DNA from 3 places in the Thioalkalivibrio versutus genome. Region 1 is predicted to be linked to each of the others. Evidence: predicted binding sites of a transcription regulator. Region 1 holds the regulator's gene; each other region holds the start of a gene.
What was found. The regulator sigma-54, encoded in region 1, starts transcription at its own class of promoters, with help from an activator protein. The targets are predictions, from matches to a motif close to TGGCANGNTNCNTGCTT.

Region 1 (7,429 bases):
CGCCTGGAATCACCCGATCCGGAAACCGGAGAGATGCGCATTGCCACCGCCCTGCGCATCGACTACCTGCTGAACGAAGACCGCATGATCCTCACCGACCAGGCCCATGTGATCACCACCAGCGAGGAGGCGCGCGGCAAGCGCATCACCTACGACCTGACGACCGACGTGATCGAGGCCGAACGCGGCGAAGGCGACAGCGAGCGCGTGCGCATCACCATCCAGCCGCGCGACGACGAATGAACGCCACCGCCCCCAGCCCATCCGCCACACCGGCACAAACCAACGACCGCCTGATCGGACGCGAGCTGACCAAGCGCTACGGCCAGCGCACGGTGCTGGACCAGGTGGACGTCGACCTCGCGCCCGGCGAGGTGGTCGGCCTGCTGGGCCCGAACGGGGCCGGCAAGACCACCTGCTTCTACAGCCTGGTCGGGCTGATCCGCCCCAATGCCGGGCGCATCACCCTGGGCGAGCGCGACATCACCCGCGCCCCCATCCACGTGCGCGCGCGCGCCGGCCTCGGCTACCTGCCGCAGGAGGCCTCGATCTTTCGCCGCCTGAGCGTGTGGGACAACCTCCAGGCCGTGCTCGAGCTGCGCCCCGGACTCGATCGCCACGAGCGCCGGCGCATTGGCGATGCGCTGATCGAGGAGTTCCAGCTCGAGACCGTGCGCCACAGCCCGGGCATCGCGCTGTCCGGTGGGGAGCGTCGCCGGGCCGAGATCGCCCGCGCCCTCGCCGGGGATCCGCGCTTCATCTGTCTGGACGAGCCCTTCGCGGGGGTGGATCCGATCTCGGTCGGCGACATCCAGGACGTGATTCGGCATCTCGCCCAGCGCGGCATCGGCGTACTGATCTCCGATCACAACGTGCGCGAGACCCTCGGCATCTGCCACAGGGCCTATATTCTAAGCGAAGGCCGCCTGCTGGCCGCCGGGACACCGGACGAGCTGCTGGCCGATCCCCAGGTGCGCCGGGTCTATCTCGGCGAGAACTTCCGCCTGTGAAAGCGCCCCATATGCGGCCCGGTCGGTGCACAAACCACAAGGCAGGCTTTAAGATTCCATCAATGCCCACCCTCGCCCCGCATACCCGATGCTGAAACCCGGCCTGAATCTGCAGCTGGGTCAGACGCTGACCATGACCCCGCAACTGCAGCAGGCGATCCGCCTGTTGCAGCTGTCCACGCTCGAGCTCCAGGTGGAGATCCAGCAGGCGCTGGAGAGCAACCCCATGCTCGAACAGGTCGAGGACGAAGATGCCGAGGCCGACACCGAGCGCCTGAACCAGGACGGCGAGCTGGTGGAAGGCGATCGCATGGAGGCCACCACTACCAGCGACGACGTGATCCCCGAGGAACTGACGACCGACAGCCGCTGGGACGACATCTACGAGCCGGCCCCGACGCCCAACAAGGGCGTGGATGACCGCGACCCGCTGGAAAACACCAGCGACGACGACGGTGAGGGCCTGCAGGATCACCTGCTGTGGCAGCTGCATCTGAGCCATCTGACACCGCGCGACCAGCGCATCGGGGCGGCCCTGATCGACGCCATCAGCCCCGACGGCTATCTCGAGGGTGACCTGGAAACCCTGGCCGAGACCATCAGCCGAGGCGAGGATGAAACCGTCGGCGTCGACGAAGTCGAGGCAGTGCTCCACTGGATTCAGCAGTGCGACCCGCTGGGGGTCGGCGCGCGCAACCTGCGGGAGTGCCTGGAGATCCAGCTACGCGAACTGGCCCCGGATGCCCCGGCCCGCGAGGCCGCACGGGCGATCCTGGAACACGGCATGGACAGCCTGGGCAAGCGCGACTACAAGGCCCTGCAGCGCCAGTCCGGCGTACGCGACCCGGACGAACTGGCCCGCGCACTGGACCTGATCCGCACCCTGAACCCGCGCCCCGGCGCACAGATCAGCTCCGCCACCTCGGAATACGTGGTCCCGGATGTCTACGTGCGCCATAGCGCCGAGGGCTGGCGCGTGGAGCTGAATCCGGAGATCGCACCGCGTATCCGCATCAACGACCTCTACGCCGGCATGGTGCGCCAGGTCTCGGATGCCCGCGACAGCGCCTTTATGCGCGATCAGCTGCAGGAGGCACGCTGGTTCCTGAAGAGCCTGCACAGCCGCAACGACACCCTGCTGCGGGTCGCCGAGGCGATCGTCCACCGCCAGCAGGGCTTTCTCGAGCATGGCGACGTCGCGATGCAGCCATTGATCCTGCGCGACATTGCCGAGACCCTGGAGATGCACGAATCGACCATCTCGCGGGTTACCACGCAGAAATACATGCACACCCCGCGCGGGGTCTTCGAGTTCAAGTATTTCTTCTCCAGCCATGTCGGCACGAACGATGGCGGCGAGTGTTCCGCCACCGCCATCCGTGCCATGATTCGCGAATTGATTGGCGACGAACCCCCGAACAAGCCGCTCAGCGATGCCCGGCTCGCCCAGGTCCTGTCGGACCGGGGCATCAACGTAGCGCGCCGCACCGTGGCCAAGTACCGCGAGGCGATGCACATCCCTTCATCCAGCGAACGCCGGCAGATGGCCTCGATGCCCACCGGCAGCAAGTAACCAAGGAGTCCTGACCATGCAGATCAACCTGACCGGCCACCACGTGGACATCACCGACGCCCTGCGCGACTACGTCAACGAGAAGTTCGCGAAGCTGGAGCGCCACTTCGACAAGGTCATCGACGTCCACGTCGTGCTGACCCACGAGAAGACCCGGAATCAGCACAACCAGGCCGAAGCCAATCTCCAGGTCAGCGGCAATCACATCCACGCCGAGGCCTCTCACGAGGACATGTATGCCGCGATCGACGCGCTGATCGACAAAGTCGACCGTCAGCTGATCAAGCACAAGGAAAAGGTCAAGGACCACCACCGCGCCGAAGGTGCCCAGCGCAACCGCGAGCAGGCCTCCTGATCCATGACGATTGCCGAGTTGATCACCTCCGAGCGCATTGGCCTGCAACCCGAGTGCTCCAGCCAGAAACGGGCACTGGAGGCCCTGGCGGACCTCCTCGCCGGCGGAGGTGACGGCACGGGACCGGGGAGCAACGCGATCTTCGAGGCCCTGTCCGCGCGCGAAAAACTCGGATCCACCGGTCTCGGCCATGGGGTTGCGATTCCCCACGGCCGCCTGGCCGATCTCGAGGCGCCGCGCGTGGCCGTGCTGCGCCTGGAAAAGGGCGTCGACTTCGACGCCATGGATCACGAGCCGGTCGATATCCTGATCGCACTGCTGGTCCCGGAGGCCGCCACCGGCGACCACCTCGACCTGCTGGCCCAGCTCGCCCGCGGCCTGTCGCAGCCAGACACCATCGGGGCGCTGCGCCGGGCCGGGGACGCGGCGGCCCTGGAACAGGAACTCGTGCGCCGCTTCAGCGAGGACTAAGCCCGTGGAACCCGCCTCCAGCCGCGATTCCGACGCGCAGCGTCTGCCATGAACGAGGCGCTGGGAGAAGGCGGGATCGCCCGCGACATCAACGTGGAGAGCCTGATCCAGGCCATGGGAAACCGCCTGGATCTTCGCTTCGTACACGGCGAACATGCAGCACCCGACCGCAAGCTGGTCGGCGACGACGGGGACGACCTGCCGCTGGCCGGCCATCTCAACCTGATCCGGCCCAACCGCATCCAGATCATCGGCGACTTCGAGGCCCGCTACATCTCCAGCCTCAGCGCCACCCAGTGCAACGACCTGATCCTGGAGATGGCCCGCACCGGGACCACCGCGGTGATCTTCGCCGAGGACACCTGTCCGTTCTCGGAGATGCCCGACGCCCCGCAGGAGGCGCTGCCGCTGATCCTGTGCTCCAGCACCAGCAGCCACGAGATTATCTCGCTGCTGCGCTATTTCCTGCAGCAGCGCCTGGCCCATTTCGAGGTACGCCACGGCGTGTTCATGGAGATCCTCGGGATCGGGGTGCTGATCAGCGGCGCCTCCAGCGTCGGCAAGAGCGAGGTCGCACTGGAACTGATCTCGCGCGGGCATCGCCTGATCGCCGACGATGCGCCCGAATTCGCGCGCATTGCGCCCGACATCGTGCGCGGCCACTGTCCGGCTCTGCTCCAGGACCTGCTCGAGGTGCGCGGTCTTGGGGTGCTTAACATCCGCGCCATGTACGGCGATTCCGCGATCAAGGGCGGCAAGTACCTGCGCCTGATCATCGACCTGCGTGATCATGGCGAACCCTCGCCGGTCCCCGATGACCGGCTGAACGGGCGCCGCGGCGAGATCGATATCCTCGGCCTGCGCGTCCCCTTGATCAGCCTGCCGATCGCGCCGGGGCGCAACATCGCAGTGATGATCGAGGCGGCCGTGCGCAACCACATGCTGCACATGCAGGGCTATATCGCTGGCGACGACCTGCGCGCACGCCAGCGCCGCCAGATGAGCGGCGAGACGGAGGAGCCGCCCTACCATCGCGCGGTGCCCGCCACTACGGTCCCCAACCCGGACCCGGAGGGCTGAATCGGCCATGCGCCTGCTAATCGTCAGTGGCCTGTCCGGGTCCGGCAAGACCGTGGCCCTGCACACCCTGGAGGATGCCGGCTACTTCTGCGTCGACAACCTCCCGCTGCCGCTGCTGCCGGACCTGATCGATCAGGTCCGGCAGGGCCACTACGACACCGAGACCGACCGCCATCTGGCCGTGGGCGTGGATGTGCGCAGCGGCCTGGAGGCCCTGGAAGGGTTCTCCGTTCTCCTGGCGCAACTACGGGCGGACGGGGTGCAGGTGGAGGTCCTGTTTCTGCAGGCGGCCAGCGAGGTGCTGCTGCGGCGCTACCATCTGACCCGCCGACGCCACCCGCTGGCGCGCGACGGCGTGCCACTGGTCGAGGCCATCGACCGCGAACGCGAGTGGCTGGGCCATGTAGCGGCGGAGGCCGATCTGACGGTCGACACCTCGCGCCTGTCGATGCACGATCTGGCCCGCACCCTGCGCGACCGCATCGGCGAGCGCGGAGAACACGAGCTATCCCTGCAGTTCCAGTCCTTCGGCTTCAAACACGGCGCACCGCTGGATTCCGACTTCGTGTTCGACGTGCGCTGCTTGCCCAATCCGCACTACGAAAGCGATCTGGCCGCCCTGACCGGTCGCGACCCGCCCGTGTGCGAGTTCCTTGAGCGGCACGCGGAGGTCGCGGCCATGTTCGACAGCATCCAGGGCTTCCTGTCGCAGTGGCTGCCGCGCCTGCTGGACGATCACCGCAGCTACGTAACCGTCTCCATCGGTTGTACCGGCGGGCAACATCGCTCGGTGTATCTGGTGGAGCGGCTTGCGGAGGCGTGGCGGGATCGGGAACATGTTACTGTTAGCACCCGTCACCGCGAGCTGGGGAAACAGTAACCACTGGACGCGGGACGAGGGCCTTCTGGAACCCGCAATCGGAGCAGATCCATGGGCGTTGGTCTCATTCTGATCACGCATCAAAACCTGGGCGATACCCTGCTGCAGACCGCGCAGAGCATGCTCGGGGGCCTGCCCGAGGACTGCGAGTCCATGGCGATGTCCCAGAACGACGACCCCGACGAGGTCCTGGCCCGCGCCCGCGAGCGCCTGGCGACCCTCGACAGCGGCTCGGGGGTGCTCGTTCTAACCGACATGTTTGGCTCCACGCCTTCCAACGTGGCGATTCGTGTCGCCCGGGGTGCAAATGCCCGCGTGATCGCCGGCGCCAACCTGCCGATGCTCATCCGCGTGCTCAACTATCAACACCTCCCCCTGACCGAACTGGTCAACAAGGCCCTTTCGGGCGGCCATGACGGGATTCTCCTCTGCGATCAGGAGTGCAGCGATGCCGCAGCGCGTAGTCCCCATCGTTAATCGCCTGGGGATGCACGCGCGCGCCGCGGCCAAGTTCGTCAGCCTGGCCAGCAAGTTCGCCGCGGACGTCTCCGTCTCCCGCAACCAGCAGGAGGTGAATGGCAAGAGCATCATGGGCGTGATGATGCTGGCCGCCGCCCAGGGCAGCAAGATCACCATCGAGGCCGAAGGCAAGGATGCGCCGGAGGCGCTGGATGCACTCGCAGAGTTGGTGGCCGATCGTTTCGGCGAAGAGGCCTGAACCTCCGAGTCCCGCCCGCACCGGTCAACAACCACCACCCCCCTGCGGGGGCTATCCGGGCCACGCTCCCGGGTCGGAGGCCGCGTTACCCAGCCCGTCCAGGCCGACCTGCTCGAGCTTGCGCTCCGCCAGGCGCACAGCGGCCGTCAAAGCCTGCTCCGGGGGCTCCCCGGAGACCAGCGCGTGGATCAACCCGGCATTGAAGGTATCCCCTGCCCCCACGCTGTCGACCACCCGCAGTCCGGGCGTCGCTTCACAATGGTGGATCGCGCCCCGCACGGCCATCCAGGCCCCTTCGCCCCCGGCGGTCACGGTCAGGATGCGATCAGGAAAGCGCTCGGAAAGCTGCTGCAGCGCAGCCTCGGGAGTGCCCGCCACGCTCGCGGCCCAGTCGCGCGAGAGCATCAGGACATCGGCATAGTCCAGGCATGCGTCGAGCCCTGGCCGGGGCTTCTCCAGCTCCAGCGACACCGGCTGGTCAAAGATGCTCTCGCGCACCGCGCGCAGGATGGACGCAAGGGCCTCCGGGTTACGCCCCTCGAAGTGCAGCCAGTCATATTCCGGCCAGGGTACGCCCGCGAGATCCTCCACCCCGAGTTCGGGCAGGTCGCGGTGATGAACGATGGTGCGACTGCCCGTCTCCCTGGAACGAAGAATATGGGAGGTCGGCGTCGCTCCGGGCCGGCGTACGCAGTGACGAACATCCAGTCCGTGGCCCTCCAGGGACGCGCTCAGGGCATCCCCGGCCGCACCCTCGGCGATGACCGCGGCCAGGCCCGGGCGGTGGCCGAACTGCGCCAGGATCGTTGCGGTGTTGGTCGCGTTGCCTCCGGGCTGGGTGGTGCTGGCGAGCGCCCGGACCTCGTCGTCCTCGGCCGGGAAGGCTGCAACATCGAGGGTGTGGTCGAGCGTGACAATGCCAGTCGCGAGGATACGTGCCATACGGGCTCCCGTGATGAATGAGCGCCATTCTGGCGGGTCGCGCCCATTACGTCATCTCGCATATTCGTCATCCGCGGATGCTCCTGCGACAATAACTCCTCTGTCTCAGGAGGCCCCGACCGGTATGGCCACGTTCCCTTCTCCCGAATCCGCCGAAGCCGCCTTTTACGCGGCCTTTCAGGCAGGCGATGCACAAGGCATGCGCGAAATCTGGCACGACAGTGCCGAGTGTGTCTGCATCCACCCAGGCGGCGAGCGCCTGCAGGGAACGGACATCATCCTGGAAAGCTGGGACGACATCCTGCCGGGGATGCGCGGGGTGATCGTACACCGAACCCAGGTGACCGCCATCCCGGGCGAAGACCTCGTCCTCCACGTATTGCGCGAAAACCTGTATGTC
Region 2 (7,429 bases), 400 kb from region 1:
ACTTCACCGAGGCCAACGGCAGCTTCGTGTTTGGCTCCGAGCTGAAGGTGCTGTTCGCCAACCCCGATGTGCCGCGCCAGTTTTCCGATGACGGCCTCTACCACCAGCTGATGCAGACCATGGTGCCCGGCACCACCGCCTTCGAGGACATCCAGCAGGTGAAGCCCGGCCACATGGTGATCGTCGAGCGCGCCCACGGGAAGCTGAAGATCCGCCAGGAGAAGTACTGGGACATGGACTTCCCGCTGGCCTCCGAGCGCCCGCCCGAGAGCGAGACCGACGAGGAGTACTGGATCGAGGGCGTGCGCGACCAGCTCATGGAGGCGGTGCAGTTGCGCCTGGAGGCCGACGTGCCGGTCGCCTGTTACCTCTCCGGCGGGATCGACTCCTGCATCACCCTGGGGCTGGCCTCGGCCAGCCAGCAGGCGCCGGTCAAGGCCTTCACCATCGGCTTCGACAACGACGACTATGACGAGACCGCGATCGCCCGCGAGATGGCCGAGAGCGTGGGTGCCGACCAGGACATCATGACCCTGGACGCCAACCACCTCTACGACAACTTCGAAGAGGCCCTCTGGCACGCCGAGCGCACCATCTACAACACCCTGGGTGTCGCCAAGTTGCTGATGAGCCGCCACGTGAACAAGGCCGGCTACAAGGTCGTCGTCACCGGCGAGGGTTCGGACGAGCTGTTCGGCGGCTATCCGGCCTTCCGCCGCGACATGTTCCTGCACGGCCTGGATACCCTGCCGGAGGCCGACCGCCAGGCCTGGCAGCAGATGCTGAACGAGTCCAACGAGCTGGTCTCCGGTGCGATGCTGGCCGAGGACGAGGTCAACGACCCCGACTTCACGCAGATGATGGGCTTCACCCCGTCCTGCCTGCAGCCGTGGCTGGCCGCGGCCGACCACGTGCCGGGCCTGCTGCACCCGAAGCGCCGCGAGCGCATGCAGGACTACAAGCCGGGCAAGGCGATCGCCAACGCCCTGGATGACGACATGCTGGAAGGCCGGCATCCGCTGGACAAGGCTCAGTACGTCTGGATCAAGACCATGCTGGAGGGCCAGATCCTGACCTGGGGCGGCGACCGCATGGACATGGCCAATTCGATGGAGGCGCGTCCGCCGTTCCTCGATCACCACCTGGCCGAGTTCGCCGCCCACCTGCCGCCGACCATGCGCATCAAGGGCAAGACCGAGAAGTACGTGCTGCGCGAATCGATGAAGGGACTGCTTCCGAAGGTGCTCTACGAGCGCGAGAAGTTCGCCTTCATGGCGCCGCCCGCGCACACCGACCCGGTCAAGTGGGCGGCGATGAAGGCCCTGGCCGATCGCTATCTGTCCCCGGAGAAGGTCGCCGAGGCCGGGTTGCTGGACCCGGAGGGCGTGCGTCAGGTGTTCGAGCTGCACGAGTCCGAGGACACGCCGGCCGCCACCCAGGTTCAGCTGGACGCGGTGATCAACCACATGATCGGGGTCCAGGTGCTGCACGACAAGTTCGTCGCCACCGACATCCCGGCGCTGGCGCGGCAAAAGGCCGAGGAGTTCGGCTGGCACGCCTGATCACGGGTGCAAGCCTCGAGTGACCCAGAAGGCCCCGCGGACGAAGATCCGCGGGGCCTTTTTCGTTCTGGCCAACAAGGCCGGTCGGGGGCTCGACGGGGGTGAGCGCCCTCATCCGTTGCCCGCCGCGCACGGATCGCGCTCGACCGGCACAAAAAAGCCGCCCGCGGCCAGGGGCCGGGGGCGGCTGATGGCTTCGCGGCCCCGAGGGGCCGGAAGCGGCGGCCTTACAGGCTGTAGTACATGTCGAACTCGATCGGATGGGTGGTCATGCGCATCTGCGTGACGTCTTCCATCTTCAGGTCGATGTAGGCATCGATCATGTCGTCGGTGAACACGCCACCCTGGGTCAGGTATTCGCGATCCTGGTTCAGGGCTTCCAGCGCCTGGTCCAGCGAATGGCAGACCTGCGGAATGCCCTTCTCTTCTTCCGGCGGCAGGTCGTAGAGGTTCTTGTCCATCGCGTCGCCCGGGTGGATCTTGTTCTGGATGCCGTCCAGGCCGGCCATCAGCATCGCCGCGAAGGCGAGATACGGGTTGGCGGTGGAGTCCGGGAAGCGCAGCTCGACGCGACGGCCCTTCGGGTTCATGACGAACGGGATACGCAGCGAGGCGGAGCGGTTGCGGGCGGAGTAGGCCAGCATGACCGGTGCCTCGAAGCCCGGCACCAGGCGCTTGTAGCTGTTGGTGGACGGGTTGGTGAAGGCATTCAGCGAGCGGGCGTGCTTGATGATCCCGCCGATGTAGTACAGCGCGGTCTCGGACAGGCCGCCGTACAGGTCACCGGAGAACAGATTCTTGCCGTCCTTGGACAGTGACTGGTGCACGTGCATGCCGGAACCGTTGTCACCAACGATCGGCTTGGGCATGAAGGTCGCGGTCTTGCCGTGGACGTGGGCCACGTTCTGGATCACGTACTTCAGGATCTGCACCTCGTCGGCCTTCTGCGTCAGGGTCGCGGGACCCACGCCAATCTCGCACTGGCCGGCGGTCGCCACCTCGTGGTGGTGCACCTCGGTCTCAAGGCCCATCTCGGTCATCACTTCGCACATGGTGGAGCGGATGTCGTGCAGGCTGTCGACCGGCGGGACCGGGAAGTAGCCGCCCTTCACGCCCGGGCGGTGACCGATGTTGCCGTCCTCGTAGACGCGCTCGGAGTTCCAGGAGGCCTCCTGGGAATCCACGCGGCAGTAGGAGCCGGACAGGGTGCTGCCCCACTTCACGTCGTCAAAGATGAAGAACTCGTTCTCCGGGCCGAACAGCGCGGTGTCGGCGATGCCGGTGCTCTGCAGGTAGGCCTCGGCGCGGCGCGCCAGGGAGCGCGGGCAGCGGTCGTAGCCCTGCATGGTGGCCGGTTCGACCACGTCGCAGCGGATGTTCATGGTCATGTCTTCGAAAAACGGATCGAGGACCGCGGACTCGGCGTCCGGCATCAGGATCATGTCGGACTCGTTGATCCCCTTCCAGCCGGCGATCGACGAGCCGTCGAACATCTTGCCTTCCTCGAAGGTCTCTTCGTCGATGTCGTGGGCCGGCACGGTCACATGCTGTTCCTTGCCCTTGGAGTCGGTAAAACGGAAGTCGATGAAGCGAACTTCCTTTTCCTTGATCTGGTTCAGCACGTCGGCTGCGGACATGGGGATCTCCTTGGTCTTTACTTGAGTCTTCAAAGGTGGCCGGCCGGCCCGTCGGGCGCTTGCGCGGCGTCGCGGTTCATTATGCAGGCATCATGCCATCCGGTCCTGTTTGGCCCGGGCGCGCGAAAAACGGGCACCCGGGGCGCCCCGCCGCATCCTGGATGCACCAATCTGGTGCCTCATCTGCACAACTTTTGTGCGCATCGTGGTGGTCCGCACCTAATGAGTGCAGGGCCGATAGAGTAGCGTGACCTCGCCCAGCATGTCGCCTACCCCGGGATGGCGGTGCAGTCGGTCGGCCAGGGCCTGGGTGCGGGCCTCGAGGTCTGCCGGCGCGGCTGCCCCGTCAAGGCGCAGGGTCAGCGTCACGTGTACCCGACCGCCGAGATAATGCAGCGACAGGTGCTCCACCGCATCCAGCTCCGGGGCGTCCGCCCAGGCCTCGCGCAGCGCCTCCACCAGCGTCGGGCGCAGCGGCAGCATGGAACTCCGGGCCTGTTCCGCGTCGTTTTCCGGGTCCACGTGCACGGTGATGTCGTTCACCCGGTCATGTGCATCGGTCACCGCGTGGAACACCGCATCGGCAATCCGATGGCCCTCGGAGACCGAGATCATCGGCGCGACCTGGATATGCACGTCCACGACGACTTCGCTGCCGTGGCGGCGCGTGCGTAGCATGTGCGCATCCTTGACCCCGGGCACATCCATGATCGTGCGGTGGATGCGTTCGACCTTCTCCGGCTCCAGGGCCGTATCGATCAGCTCCGCCGCGCTGCGCACGATCAGGCGCCCGGCGATATGCAGGATGAACAGCGCGACGATCAGCGCCGCCAGGGCATCCGCCCACGGGAACCCGGCCACCGCAGCGGCCACCCCGGCCAGCACGAACAGCGACGAGATCGCATCCGTGCGGTGATGCCAGGCGTTGGCATCCAGCATCCGCGACTTCAGGCGCTTCGCCACCCGGTGGGTGTACTGGTACAGGCCTTCCTTGGCCACCAGGGTCAGCAGGGCAAAGGCGATCGCCATGTTTGCGGGGCCGGTCATGGCCTCGGGCTCGACCAGGCGGTTGCCGGCAGCCCAGGCAATCGCCAGACCTGCGAGCGCCAGAAAGACCCCGACGATCACCGTGGCCAGGGTCTCGATCCGCGCGTGACCGTAGGGGTGTTCCTGATCGGGGGAGGCGGCGGCCTTGCTCGCCGCGAACAGCACCACCCCGTCGGTGATCAGGTCCGACAGGGTATGCACGCCGTCCGCCACTAGGGCCTGCGAGTTTAGCAGCCAGCCACTGACGAGCTGCGCCACGGCGAGGAAGCTGTTCACGGCCGCGCCGACCAACGTGACCCGGCGGGTATCACGATAGCGCTGGCCGCTCTCCGGCGTGACCGAAGGTCCGGAATTGGCGAGGGGGTCGCTCAGGGCCACTCTCCCGAACAGAATCAAGGCCCCAGTATGGGCGCGCTTTGGCTGCATGCAAAACGCCCGCGCCAACGCGAGCGGTGGCCGTGGCCGAAGCCGGGCCGATATACTGTCGGCTTTGCCCTGACCCGGGATCCCGCATGTCGCAAGAACGCACCCCGCCGAGCAGTCCGACCTTCCAGGACCTGATCCGCCGCCTGCAGGACTACTGGAACGATCATGGCTGCGTGGTCCTGCAGCCCTACGACATGGAGATGGGCGCGGGGACTTTCCATCCGGCGACCTTCCTGCGCTCCATCGGACCGGAGCCGTGGCGCGCGGCCTACGTGCAGCCGAGCCGCCGCCCGACCGACGGGCGCTACGGCGACAACCCCAACCGTCTGCAGCACTACTACCAGTTCCAGGTCCTGCTGAAGCCCTCGCCGCCGGACATCCAGGCGCTCTACCTGGGCTCGCTGGAGGCGCTCGGGTTCGACACCCTGACCCACGATGTGCGCTTCGTCGAGGACAACTGGGAGTCCCCGACGCTGGGCGCCTGGGGGCTGGGCTGGGAGGTCTGGCTCAACGGCATGGAGGTGACCCAGTTCACCTACTTCCAGCAGGTGGGCGGGCTCGACTGCCACCCGGTCTCCGGCGAGATCACCTACGGCCTCGAGCGCCTGGCGATGTACCTGCAGGGTGTGGAGAGCGTCTACGACCTGGTCTGGACCAACGGCCCGGACGGCCGCGCGATCACCTACGGCGACGTCTACCACCAGAACGAGGTGGAGCAGTCCACCTACAACTTCGAGCATGCCGACCGCGACGCCCTGTTCGCCGCTTTCGACCAGCACGCGACCGAGAGCGATCGCATGATTGAGCTGGGCCTGCCCCTGCCGGCCTACGAGCAGATGCTGCGCGCCTCGCACAGCTTCAATCTGCTGGATGCGCGCGGCGCGATTTCGGTCACCGAGCGCCAGCGCTATATCCTGCGCGTGCGCGAGCTGTCGCGGAACGTCGCCCGGAAATACTACGAGTCGCGCGAGGCCCTGGGCTTCCCGCTGTGTGCCGAAGACGACGCGAACAAGCCCGACGCCGCCTGAATCCCGCAATCCCGCGCCGGCCGGCCCCCTGGGTCGCGCGGCGCGTACTGGACCCAACCTGGACCCAACATGGCCGAAGCCCGCGAACTCCTGATCGAACTTGGCACCGAGGAGCTGCCCCCGACCGCCCTCGCGCGCCTGCGCGACGCCCTGGCCGAGGGCCTGACCACCCGCCTGCGCGAGGCCGGGCTGGAGCCGGGCGAGCCCGAGGCCTTCGCCACCCCGCGGCGCCTGGCCGTGTTGTTCCCGAGCGTACCCGCGCGCCAGCCGGACCAGCTGCAGGAGCGCCGCGGCCCGGCGGTGGCCGCGGCCTTCGACGATGCCGGCGAGCCGACCAAGGCCGTGCTGGGCTTTGCCCGATCCTGTGGCGTCGAGGTCGAGCGCCTGGAGCGCGAGACCACCGACAAGGGCGAATACCTGGTGTTTCGCCAGCTGCAGCCGGGGCGCGCCCTCGGCGAACTGCTGCCGGAGATGCTGGAGGCCGCGCTGGACGCCCTGCCCACACCCAAGCGCATGCGCTGGGGCAGCAGCCGTACCGAGTTCGTGCGGCCCGCACACTGGCTGGTCGTACTGCACGGGCCCGAGGTGCTGGAGATGACCGTGCTGGAACAAACAGCGGGTCGGGAGACCCACGGCCACCGCTTCCATCAGCCCGGCGCCCTGGAGCTCAAGCGCGGGAACGACTACGCCGAGCGGCTGCGCAGCCCGGGGTTTGTCGAGCCGTCTTTCGAGGCGCGCCGCGAGCGCATCCTCGAGCAGGTCCACGAGCAGGCGAAGGCCCTGGGCGGGCGTGCGCTGGTGGATGCGGACCTGCTGGACGAGGTGACCGCGCTGGTCGAGTGGCCGGTGGCCCTGACCGGCGGCTTCGACCCGCGTTTCCTGGATGTCCCGCAGGAGGCGCTGATCTCCACCATGCAGGACAACCAGAAATACTTCCCGGTGGTCGACGAGGCCGGCCGCATGCAGCCGTACTTCATCGTGATCAGCAACATCGAATCGCGTGATCCGCATGCGGTGCGCGACGGCAACGAGCGCGTGTTGCGCCCGCGCTTCGCGGATGCCGAGTTCTTCTGGCAGCAGGACCGCAAGAAGCGCCTGGAGGAACGCCTGGAGGCGCTGGACTCGGTCGTGTTCGAAAAGCGCCTGGGCACGCTGCGCGACAAGTCCATGCGGCTGGAGGCCCTGATGCAGCGCCTGGCCGGGCTGATGGGCCTCGACGCACCCCTCGCTGCGCGCGCCGCACGTCTGGCCAAGTGCGACCTGGTCACCCAGATGGTGTTCGAGTTCACCGAGTTGCAGGGCACCATGGGGCGTTACTACGCCCTGCACGACCGCGAGGACGAGACCGTCGCCGCCGCGATCGAGCAGCACTACTGGCCGCGCCAGTCCGGCTCCGAGCTGCCGGACGCCCCGCTCGCCCAGGCGCTGGCGCTGGCCGATCGTCTCGACACCCTGGTCGGCATCTTCGCCATCGGCAAGCAGCCCAGTGGCACCAAGGACCCGTTCGCCCTGCGCCGCGCCGCGCTCGGGCTGGTGCGCATCCTGGTCGAGCGCGACCTGCCGCTGGCCTTGACCCCCTTGCTGCAGGCCGCCGCCGAACCCATCCGCGAACGCGTGCCGGAGGCCGATCAGGCCGTGGAACCGGTACGCGAGTACATCCTCGAGCGCCTGCGCGGGTACCTGCTGGAACAGGGGCAGGCGCACGAGACTATCGAGGCAGTGGCCGCGG
Region 3 (7,429 bases), 310 kb from region 1:
GCGCCGCGCCCGAAAGGCCCATTGCCGTGGCGCCGATTCCGGCGGCCATGCCGCCCAGGAAACGCCGGCGCGACAGGCCGGAGGTGTTCTTCGTGTCGTTCGTTTGATCGGTCATTACGGGTTCACTCCCCTTGTCAGCAAACACATCCCAAAAACGAAAAAAGGCGTCGCATCAGCCCGGCCGCTTGTGCAGCCGGGTGATGGACGCCTTTGTCCAGTCTCACGGGAGCCCCGGTCATCGGGTCTCCCTGTTGTCAGGCGACGAACCGCCGTTGGCTCGTCTTGCCCATACTCCTGCAGGAGGTGTGCCAATTAGCCGTTGCTAGGCGACCCTGCGGGAAACAATCGCCACGTGGCGCGGAAAAATCGGATGGTTTCGAACACCGGGTCGAACGCTTGCGGGAAGCCCGAAGTCCGGAAGCCGATCCCTAAGGCACCAGCCTGGGGCGCACTTGCGGTGCAGTTGACCTGCAATAGTGCGCTGCCAGAGGGCGACCTAACCCGCCGTAGGAGCCGCCTTGGCGGCGAAGCCCCTGCCCGCGCCGGACTTTGGCAGGGGCTTCGCCGCCAAGGCGGCTCCTACAGGCCCTTCCCCAGCAGGTCAGACATGGCGACGGTCGCCTCGGCCACCTCGGCCAGACGCCGGTTCTGGTTCATCGCAGTCTGGCGCAGGAGCTTGTAGGCCTGGTCCTCCGTCAGGCCGCGATGCTGGATCAGCAGGGCTTTGGCTCGCTCAATCGTCTTGCGCTCGGCCAAGGCCTGGCGCGCCGCCTGCAGTTCGTCCTCCACCGACTGCAGACGACTGGCCTGGCGTTGCACCAGGTCCATCACCGAATGTCCGACGATCGGCACATTGAGCGGGTTATCGCCGCCCACGCCGTCGGAATCCAGCCCCTCGGGCGCACCGAAGAACACCGCATACGGCACGCTGTCGCGCAACTCCGACTCGGCCAATTGCGCGATACGGTCACGCACCGCACCCAGGTCCGCGCGATCCGCCACGATGCGCGCGGAGCAGCACTCGTTCAGGTGCATCTCCAGCCGATCCTCGATCTCCTTCATCGCGTCGATACGCGCAGTCGTGCAGGCAAACCACGCCTCGGCCCGGGCCGGGGCCGGCTGGCCATCGGCCTGGGTGCAGGCCTGACGGCGCAGGCGCTCGACCTCGGCGGCGAAGCTCGCGCCCTGTAATTGACGCCAGGCGCCGCAGGCCGATTCCGGGGCAAACTCCGAGAAGATGCGAAACGAACGTTCCTGGGCATCGATACGGTGTAACAGGGCCTGGCGCAGCTCGCCGTCAAACACGCCCTGGCCAAAGCCCGCAGCACCGATCGCGCGTTCCTGACCCGCAAGCTCCTTGCCCTGCATGAAGTTCAAAAGAGCGACCAACGCACCGGAGACCTCCGGGTCAGTAGCCGAATCCGCTGCCTCGAATACCACGGCCAGGAGCGACCGGATCAGTTCGCTGAATCCGCGCATCGCCTCCATCGGCGAAAGCGTGCGCTCGTTGACCTCCTCGCGCAGGCTGGGCAGCCCGGACAGCCCGTGCAGGGCCAGTGCCATGCGCCCCAGCAACCGGCTGCGCGCGTGGGCACAGGCCCCCGGCTGTAACCAGCCATCAAGGTGTTCGCGAAAGGCCGCCGCCGTGGTGTCGGATTCGGTTCGATACTGCCCCAGCTCCTCGGCATAACGCTGGCCAGCCGAGCCGATCCAGAGGCTGGAAGCGCCGCGTTCACGCTGCAGTTGATGCACCAGGGCACGGATGCACCCGACCAGTTGCACGGCCTCCAGCAGGCGCTCCAGGCTCACTACCTCGCATTTGCGCGAGGCGACCAGGAAGTCGCCAATGGCCTCTTCATACGAAACGCTCGGGGACAGGGTATTCGGGGGGAGATTCTGACTCATGCTCATGATCCGCGGATGCCTCGCGGAACAAACAAGCATGCAATGTGCCAGTTCGGGGCACTGGCAGGGGCGGGAGATCAGAACGAGCGGGGGATCACACCCCCGCCCGCGAGCAACGATGAACGATTAGAAGCTCATCGAGCGGTCGAAGTCGGCGACGGCCTGGACGTACTGGCCCATGCCGGCCATCTCGGCGTTCGGCAGGAAGTTGTGTTCGCCGACGTCGCGGCCCTTGGCGCAGGCCTCGCAGGCCCAGAACGGGACGCCTTCACTGACCAGTGAATCGACGATGTCCTTCATTGCCGGCATGTTGTGGCCGACGATCTTGTCGTAGACATTGCGGTTGGCGATGTTCACGGCCTCGCCCTGCAGCCAGACGGTCACGTCATGGCCCTGCTGCTTGGCCACGTTGGCGGCAATCATGCCGAGCGTCGCACGGGTGGGGTCGTCGGTACCGGCGGTGACAGCAACAATAAAGCGCATGGAGTTCTCCTGAGTGCTTGAAACGTGCTGCAACCGTAGCGGCAGGCACGCCCGGCGTCGATTTCCCACAAGCTGCGGAGAAACACTCGGATCAGGGCCTGCCCCTAACCGTAACGCTGGTCCGGTAGAGCTTGAAGGCCATCAACAGCCAGGGGATGGCGTGCATGACCAGGTCGAGGATGTCCCACAACCGGGTCAGCTCGCCGGCGAGCAGCCAGCGCAGCTTCTCCGCGACATGCGGCTCGGGGATCCAGGGGGCCAGGCCCAGCGTGGCCACCAACAGGGCAAACAGCCACAGCGGTGCGCGATCTACCCAACGTACGAAGGCTTTCATCGCGCGCATCCTACCCAAGGCCCGCGCACGGCGCAGCCCGTTCTTGCCGGTAACGGGGCCGCCTTCTACACTTTTGCCTGCTTCAGGGGGGCGCGACGCGGCAGGCCCGGGAACCCCCTGGCCTCACCACCGCGGTCCGCAGTAGCCGCCCGGTCCGGAAGACCATCATGGAAGCCCTGCTCGTCTCCACCGTCATCGTCGCCATCGCCGAGATGGGCGACAAGACCCAACTCCTCGCGCTGCTCCTGATCTGCCGCTACCAGCAGACCTGGCCCATCATCTGGGGCATCGTGGTGGCGACCCTGGCCAATCACTTCCTCGCCGCGCTGGCCGGCGTCTGGATCGGCGCCAGCGTGCCGGACGAGTGGCTGCGCTGGGGGCTGGGGCTCGGGTTCATCGTCATGGCCGCCTGGGTGCTGGTGCCGGATAGCGAGGACGAGCTGCCCGCCCCCTCGAAACACGGCGTGTTCTGGACCACCACGGTGCTGTTCTTCCTGGTCGAGATGGGCGACAAGACGCAGGTGGCTACCGCCGCGCTGGCCGCGACCTTCGACAACCTGATCCTGGTCGTGATCGGCTCGACCATCGGTATGGTCCTGGCCAATGCCCCGGTCGTATGGCTGGGCCAGCGTTTCGCCTGTCACCTGCCGCTGCGGCTGCTACGCGCGCTCGCGGCGCTGCTGTTCTTCGCCCTGGGCCTCGGGGTACTGCTGGCCTGGGTCTGAGTCCGAGTGCAGCATCTTCTGTCCCAGCCAGATGCGCCGCACCAGGCGCGGCAGCAACAGCAGCAATGCCAGCACCGCGAGCAGCGCCAGACCCAGTTGCACCCCGCTGTCGGCACCACTGGCCACCTCGCGGGTGGCATGCCCCAGCCAGGCATAGGCGAACAGGCCCGGGATCAGCGCCACCACCGTCGTCAGTGCAAACACGGGCAGCGGCAGGCGCACCAGTCCCAGGGCATAGTTGGTGGGCGCAAACGGAAACACCGGTACCAGCCGGGTCAGGGCCACCACGCGCCAGCCCTCGGCCTCCACATCCTCGCGCAGCCGGGTACTGCGCGGCCCCATGCGCGGAACCAGCCAGGGCTGCAGCCAGGTACGGGCCAGCATGAAGGCGATGACCGCCGCCACGGTGGCCGCCAGCAGACTCAGGGCGCCACCGGTGAAGGGACCGAACAAGGCCCCGCCCAGCAGGATCCAGAAGGTGCTCGGCAGCGGGAACAGGGCCAGCACGACAAACGCCAGCACGAATACCAGGTAGGCCCCAGGGCCCCAGCTGAGCAGCCAGACTTCCAGCTCGCCCAGCGGAACGCCGAGACTGGGCCACTCGGTGGTCAACAGGATCCACGCCAGCGAGACCCCGAACAGGATCGCCGCGACCGTCAGCCAGCTCTTGTGATGTCGAATCCTCATGTCACCCCGTCAGCCCCCGTCCCCGGGGTCTTCACCGCCGCCGCGCAGACGCTGCAGACGCTCCGCCAGCGCGCGCTCGGTACCATCCCGGCGCGGACTATAGAAGCGCGCTTCTTCCAGCCCTTCGGGCAGATAGACCTGTCCGCGCGCAAACCCGTCCGGTTCGTCGTGGTCGTAGCGATACCCGGCACCGAAGCCCTCGGCACGCATCAGCTCGGTCGGGGCATTGCGCAGGTGCAGGGGCACGCCCGCGCTGCCGCTGTCGCGGATCGCGGCCCGCGCGCCGTTCAGCGCGGCATAGGCGCTGTTGCTCTTGGGTGCGGAGGCCAGTTCGATCACTGCCTGTACCAGCGCCAGATCGCCTTCCGGCCGGCCCAGACGTTCCATGGTCTGCCAGGCCGCCAGCACTCGCGCACCGAGGCCAACCGCGGCCAGGCCAATGTCCTCGTAGGCCATGCGCAGCAGGCGGCGACCGAGGTAGTCCGGGTCACAGCCCGCATCCAGCATGCGGGTGAGCCAGTACACCGCGGCGTTCGGATCGGACCCGCGCACTGACTTGTGCAGGGCGGAGATCTGGTCGTAGAAGGCATCGCCCTGACGGTCGAAGGCCAGTGACTGCGCCCCCATCACCGCGCGCAGCGCGTCGCCGGTGATGGCGCCATCGCGCGCCAGGTCCGAGGCGGTCTCCAGCCAGTTCAGGGCACGCCGGGCATCGCCGTCCGCGGCGCGCGCAAGACGCTGACGCTCCTCCGGGTCCAGCGTCAGGCCGCGCCCGCCCAGACCGCGCTCGGGGTCATTGAGGGCCCGGTCGATCAGGGCCTCGATGGCCTCCGCCCCGACCGCCTCCATGCGATAGACCCGCGCGCGCGACAGCAGCGCGCTGTTGAGTGCGAACGAAGGATTCTCGGTGGTCGCGCCGACGAAGGTCAGCGTACCGTCCTCAATGTGCGGCAGCAGGGCGTCCTGCTGGCCCTTGTTGAAGCGGTGGATTTCGTCGATGAACAGCAGCGTCCCGACACCATTGCGGCGGCGGGTCTTCGCGGCTTCGACGACCGCACGGACGTCCTTGACCCCCGCCAGCACGGCGGACAGCGTGACCAGGCGCTGGGCTCCGGCCGCCGCCACCAGCCGCGCGAGCGTCGTCTTGCCGCAGCCGGGCGGGCCCCAGAGGATCATCGACGGGGTCTGGCCCTGCTCGATCGCCTGGCGCAGCGCGGCATCGGCGCCGACCAGGTGGTCCTGGCCGACCATCTCGTCGAGCCGCGCCGGACGCATGCGCTCGGCCAGCGGCGCCGAAGGATCCAGGGCTACCGGGGCCGGTTCGGGTTCGGGCGAGGCCACGTCCGGATCGGGGCCGAACAGATCGCCTTCGGGGGAATCACTCATGGAGGGATTGTAACCCCTCGAGCCGAAGAGCCTTGTTCACCACGAAGTGCACGAAGGTACGAAGAAGGGCGAATGGCACCACAGAGGACACAGAGGACACAGAGGACACGGAGAAAACCCAAGGGAGGGTGTCGCAGCCCATGTGTAGGATGCGTTGAGCAAAGCGAAAGGCATCAACATCGATCACCCGGAATATCGCCGCCTTCCGACCGATGCGTTTCGCTGCGCTCTACGCATCCTACGCACCTGAAAGCTTATTGATTTTCTCCGTGTCCTCTGTGCGCTCTGTGGTACATAACCAGCGGCCGGGTTTCGCTCAAGGCCGATAGATGTCGGTCCCGGCCGGCGGGTCGAAGGTGAACACGCCCGGGTCGAGTTCGCCATTGCGTTCGGTTTCGTGGAAGAGGATCACGGTCTCCTGGCCGAAGATGTCGCGGAAGGCCATGCGGGTCAGGTCGCCATCCGCGGTCAGGTCCAGGTCCAGACTGGTGAAGTCGGCCTGTTCGTTGCGCGGCACCAGCACCAGGCGCAGGGCATCGCCGCCCGGCACCGGGCGCAGCGACATGCGGAAGTGCTCGTCCAGACGCTCCGGCTGGGTGATCGCGGCGATCGGCGTGGCGTCGAAGGCATCCCCCAGCGGGCGCACCGTGGCCTGCGACAGGTCCGGGTCGTACATCCACAGGTCCTCGCCATCGGAGACGATGGTCTGCGGGAACGGCTCGGTCACCTCCCAGTGCAGGCGATTGGGCAGCCCCAGCTGCATGCGGCCATCGGACTCCTGCAGCACGTAGCCGGTGTCGTCGCGCACGGTCTGGGTAAATTCGGCGGAGAAGCTTTCAAGGCCATCGACAAAGCGATCCAGCGCCGCGCGGGCATCCTCCATACCGCGGTCGGCGGCCAGGGCCGGAACGGCGGTCAAGGCCAGTACCAGGCCAAGGGACAGGGCCCGCCAGAGGGCGCCCGGACACGTAAGGGGACGAGCGTTCATGCAGTCTCCAGGATGGATGAGTATGCGATTCATGATGCGCCGCGAGGCTTAACCCGGCGTGAATGTGTCGCACAGGGGTGACGAACCGCGTCACGCGATCAGGGACATGGACACCAACCACGCCCTCGGGTTCGGGGCGCTCAGTCGTTCGGGCCGGGAACCAGGACCTCGCGATTGCCGTTCGACTGTACCTGGCTGACCAGGCCGGCGGCCTCCATGTCTTCGACCATGCGCGCGGCGCGGTTGTAGCCGATCTTCAGCCGGCGCTGGACGAACGAGATCGAGGCCTTGCGTGACTCGATGACCACCTGCACGGCCTGATCGTAGAGCGGGTCCGATTCGTTGCCGTTCCCCTCGGGCGACTCCAGCCCCGGGATGCTGGCCGCACCGGCCTCGGGCTCGTCGAGGATTGCGTCGTTGTAGTCCGGCTCGCCGGTGGACTTGAGGTACTCGACCACCTGATGCACTTCGTTGTCGCTGACGAACGCACCGTGCACGCGCTCGGGCATCGCCTTGCCCGGCGGCAGATAGAGCATGTCGCCGTGACCCAGCAGGTGCTCGGCACCCATCTGATCGAGGATGGTGCGCGAGTCCACGCGCGAGGAGACCTGGAAGGCGATGCGGGTGGGGATGTTCGCCTTGATCAACCCGGTAATCACGTCCACCGACGGACGCTGGGTGGCCAGGATCAGGTGGATGCCGGCGGCGCGCGCCTTCTGCGCCAGGCGGGCGATCAGCTCCTCCACCTTCTTGCCCACCACCATGATCATGTCGGCGAATTCGTCGACCACAACCACAACGAACGGCAACGGCTCCAGCTCCGGCGCCTCGGTCTCGGTGATCGCCTCCTCCGGCTTGAACAACGGATCCTTCAGCGGCTCGCCGCCGGCCTGGGCATCGCGCACCTTCTTGTTGAAGCCG

Region 2: glnA (glutamate--ammonia ligase) is a predicted target of sigma-54. The motif match lies at 3,281-3,297, and genes of this name have one in related genera.
Region 3: TVD_RS03400 (nitrate regulatory protein) is a predicted target of sigma-54. The motif match lies at 1,939-1,955, and genes of this name have one in related genera.

Annotation. Positions count from the first base shown of each region.
Region 1 is NZ_CP011367.1:394,653-402,081, reverse strand. Features, by position in the region: gene lptA (lipopolysaccharide transport periplasmic protein LptA) at 1-243, shown strand, start outside; gene lptB (LPS export ABC transporter ATP-binding protein) at 240-1,010, shown strand; gene TVD_RS01880 (RNA polymerase factor sigma-54) at 1,099-2,583, shown strand; gene hpf (ribosome hibernation-promoting factor, HPF/YfiA family) at 2,600-2,938, shown strand; gene TVD_RS01870 (PTS sugar transporter subunit IIA) at 2,942-3,409, shown strand; gene hprK (HPr(Ser) kinase/phosphatase) at 3,458-4,489, shown strand; gene rapZ (RNase adapter RapZ) at 4,497-5,369, shown strand; gene TVD_RS01855 (PTS sugar transporter subunit IIA) at 5,421-5,846, shown strand; gene TVD_RS01850 (HPr family phosphocarrier protein) at 5,818-6,087, shown strand; gene TVD_RS01845 (PfkB family carbohydrate kinase) at 6,139-7,029, opposite strand; gene TVD_RS01840 (YybH family protein) at 7,154-7,429, shown strand, end outside.
Region 2 is NZ_CP011367.1:2,961,756-2,969,184, forward strand. Features, by position in the region: gene asnB (asparagine synthase (glutamine-hydrolyzing)) at 1-1,562, shown strand, start outside; gene glnA (glutamate--ammonia ligase) at 1,790-3,199, opposite strand; gene TVD_RS13795 (cation diffusion facilitator family transporter) at 3,419-4,672, opposite strand; gene glyQ (glycine--tRNA ligase subunit alpha) at 4,759-5,700, shown strand; gene glyS (glycine--tRNA ligase subunit beta) at 5,770-7,429, shown strand, end outside.
Region 3 is NZ_CP011367.1:706,859-714,287, reverse strand. Features, by position in the region: gene TVD_RS03405 (CmpA/NrtA family ABC transporter substrate-binding protein) at 1-115, opposite strand, end outside; gene TVD_RS03400 (nitrate regulatory protein) at 580-1,905, opposite strand; gene TVD_RS03395 (DsrE family protein) at 2,032-2,388, opposite strand; gene TVD_RS03390 (hypothetical protein) at 2,480-2,722, opposite strand; gene TVD_RS03385 (TMEM165/GDT1 family protein) at 2,890-3,447, shown strand; gene TVD_RS03380 (TVP38/TMEM64 family protein) at 3,382-4,134, opposite strand; gene TVD_RS03375 (replication-associated recombination protein A) at 4,144-5,520, opposite strand; gene lolA (outer membrane lipoprotein periplasmic chaperone LolA) at 5,837-6,508, opposite strand; gene TVD_RS03365 (DNA translocase FtsK) at 6,649-7,429, opposite strand, start outside.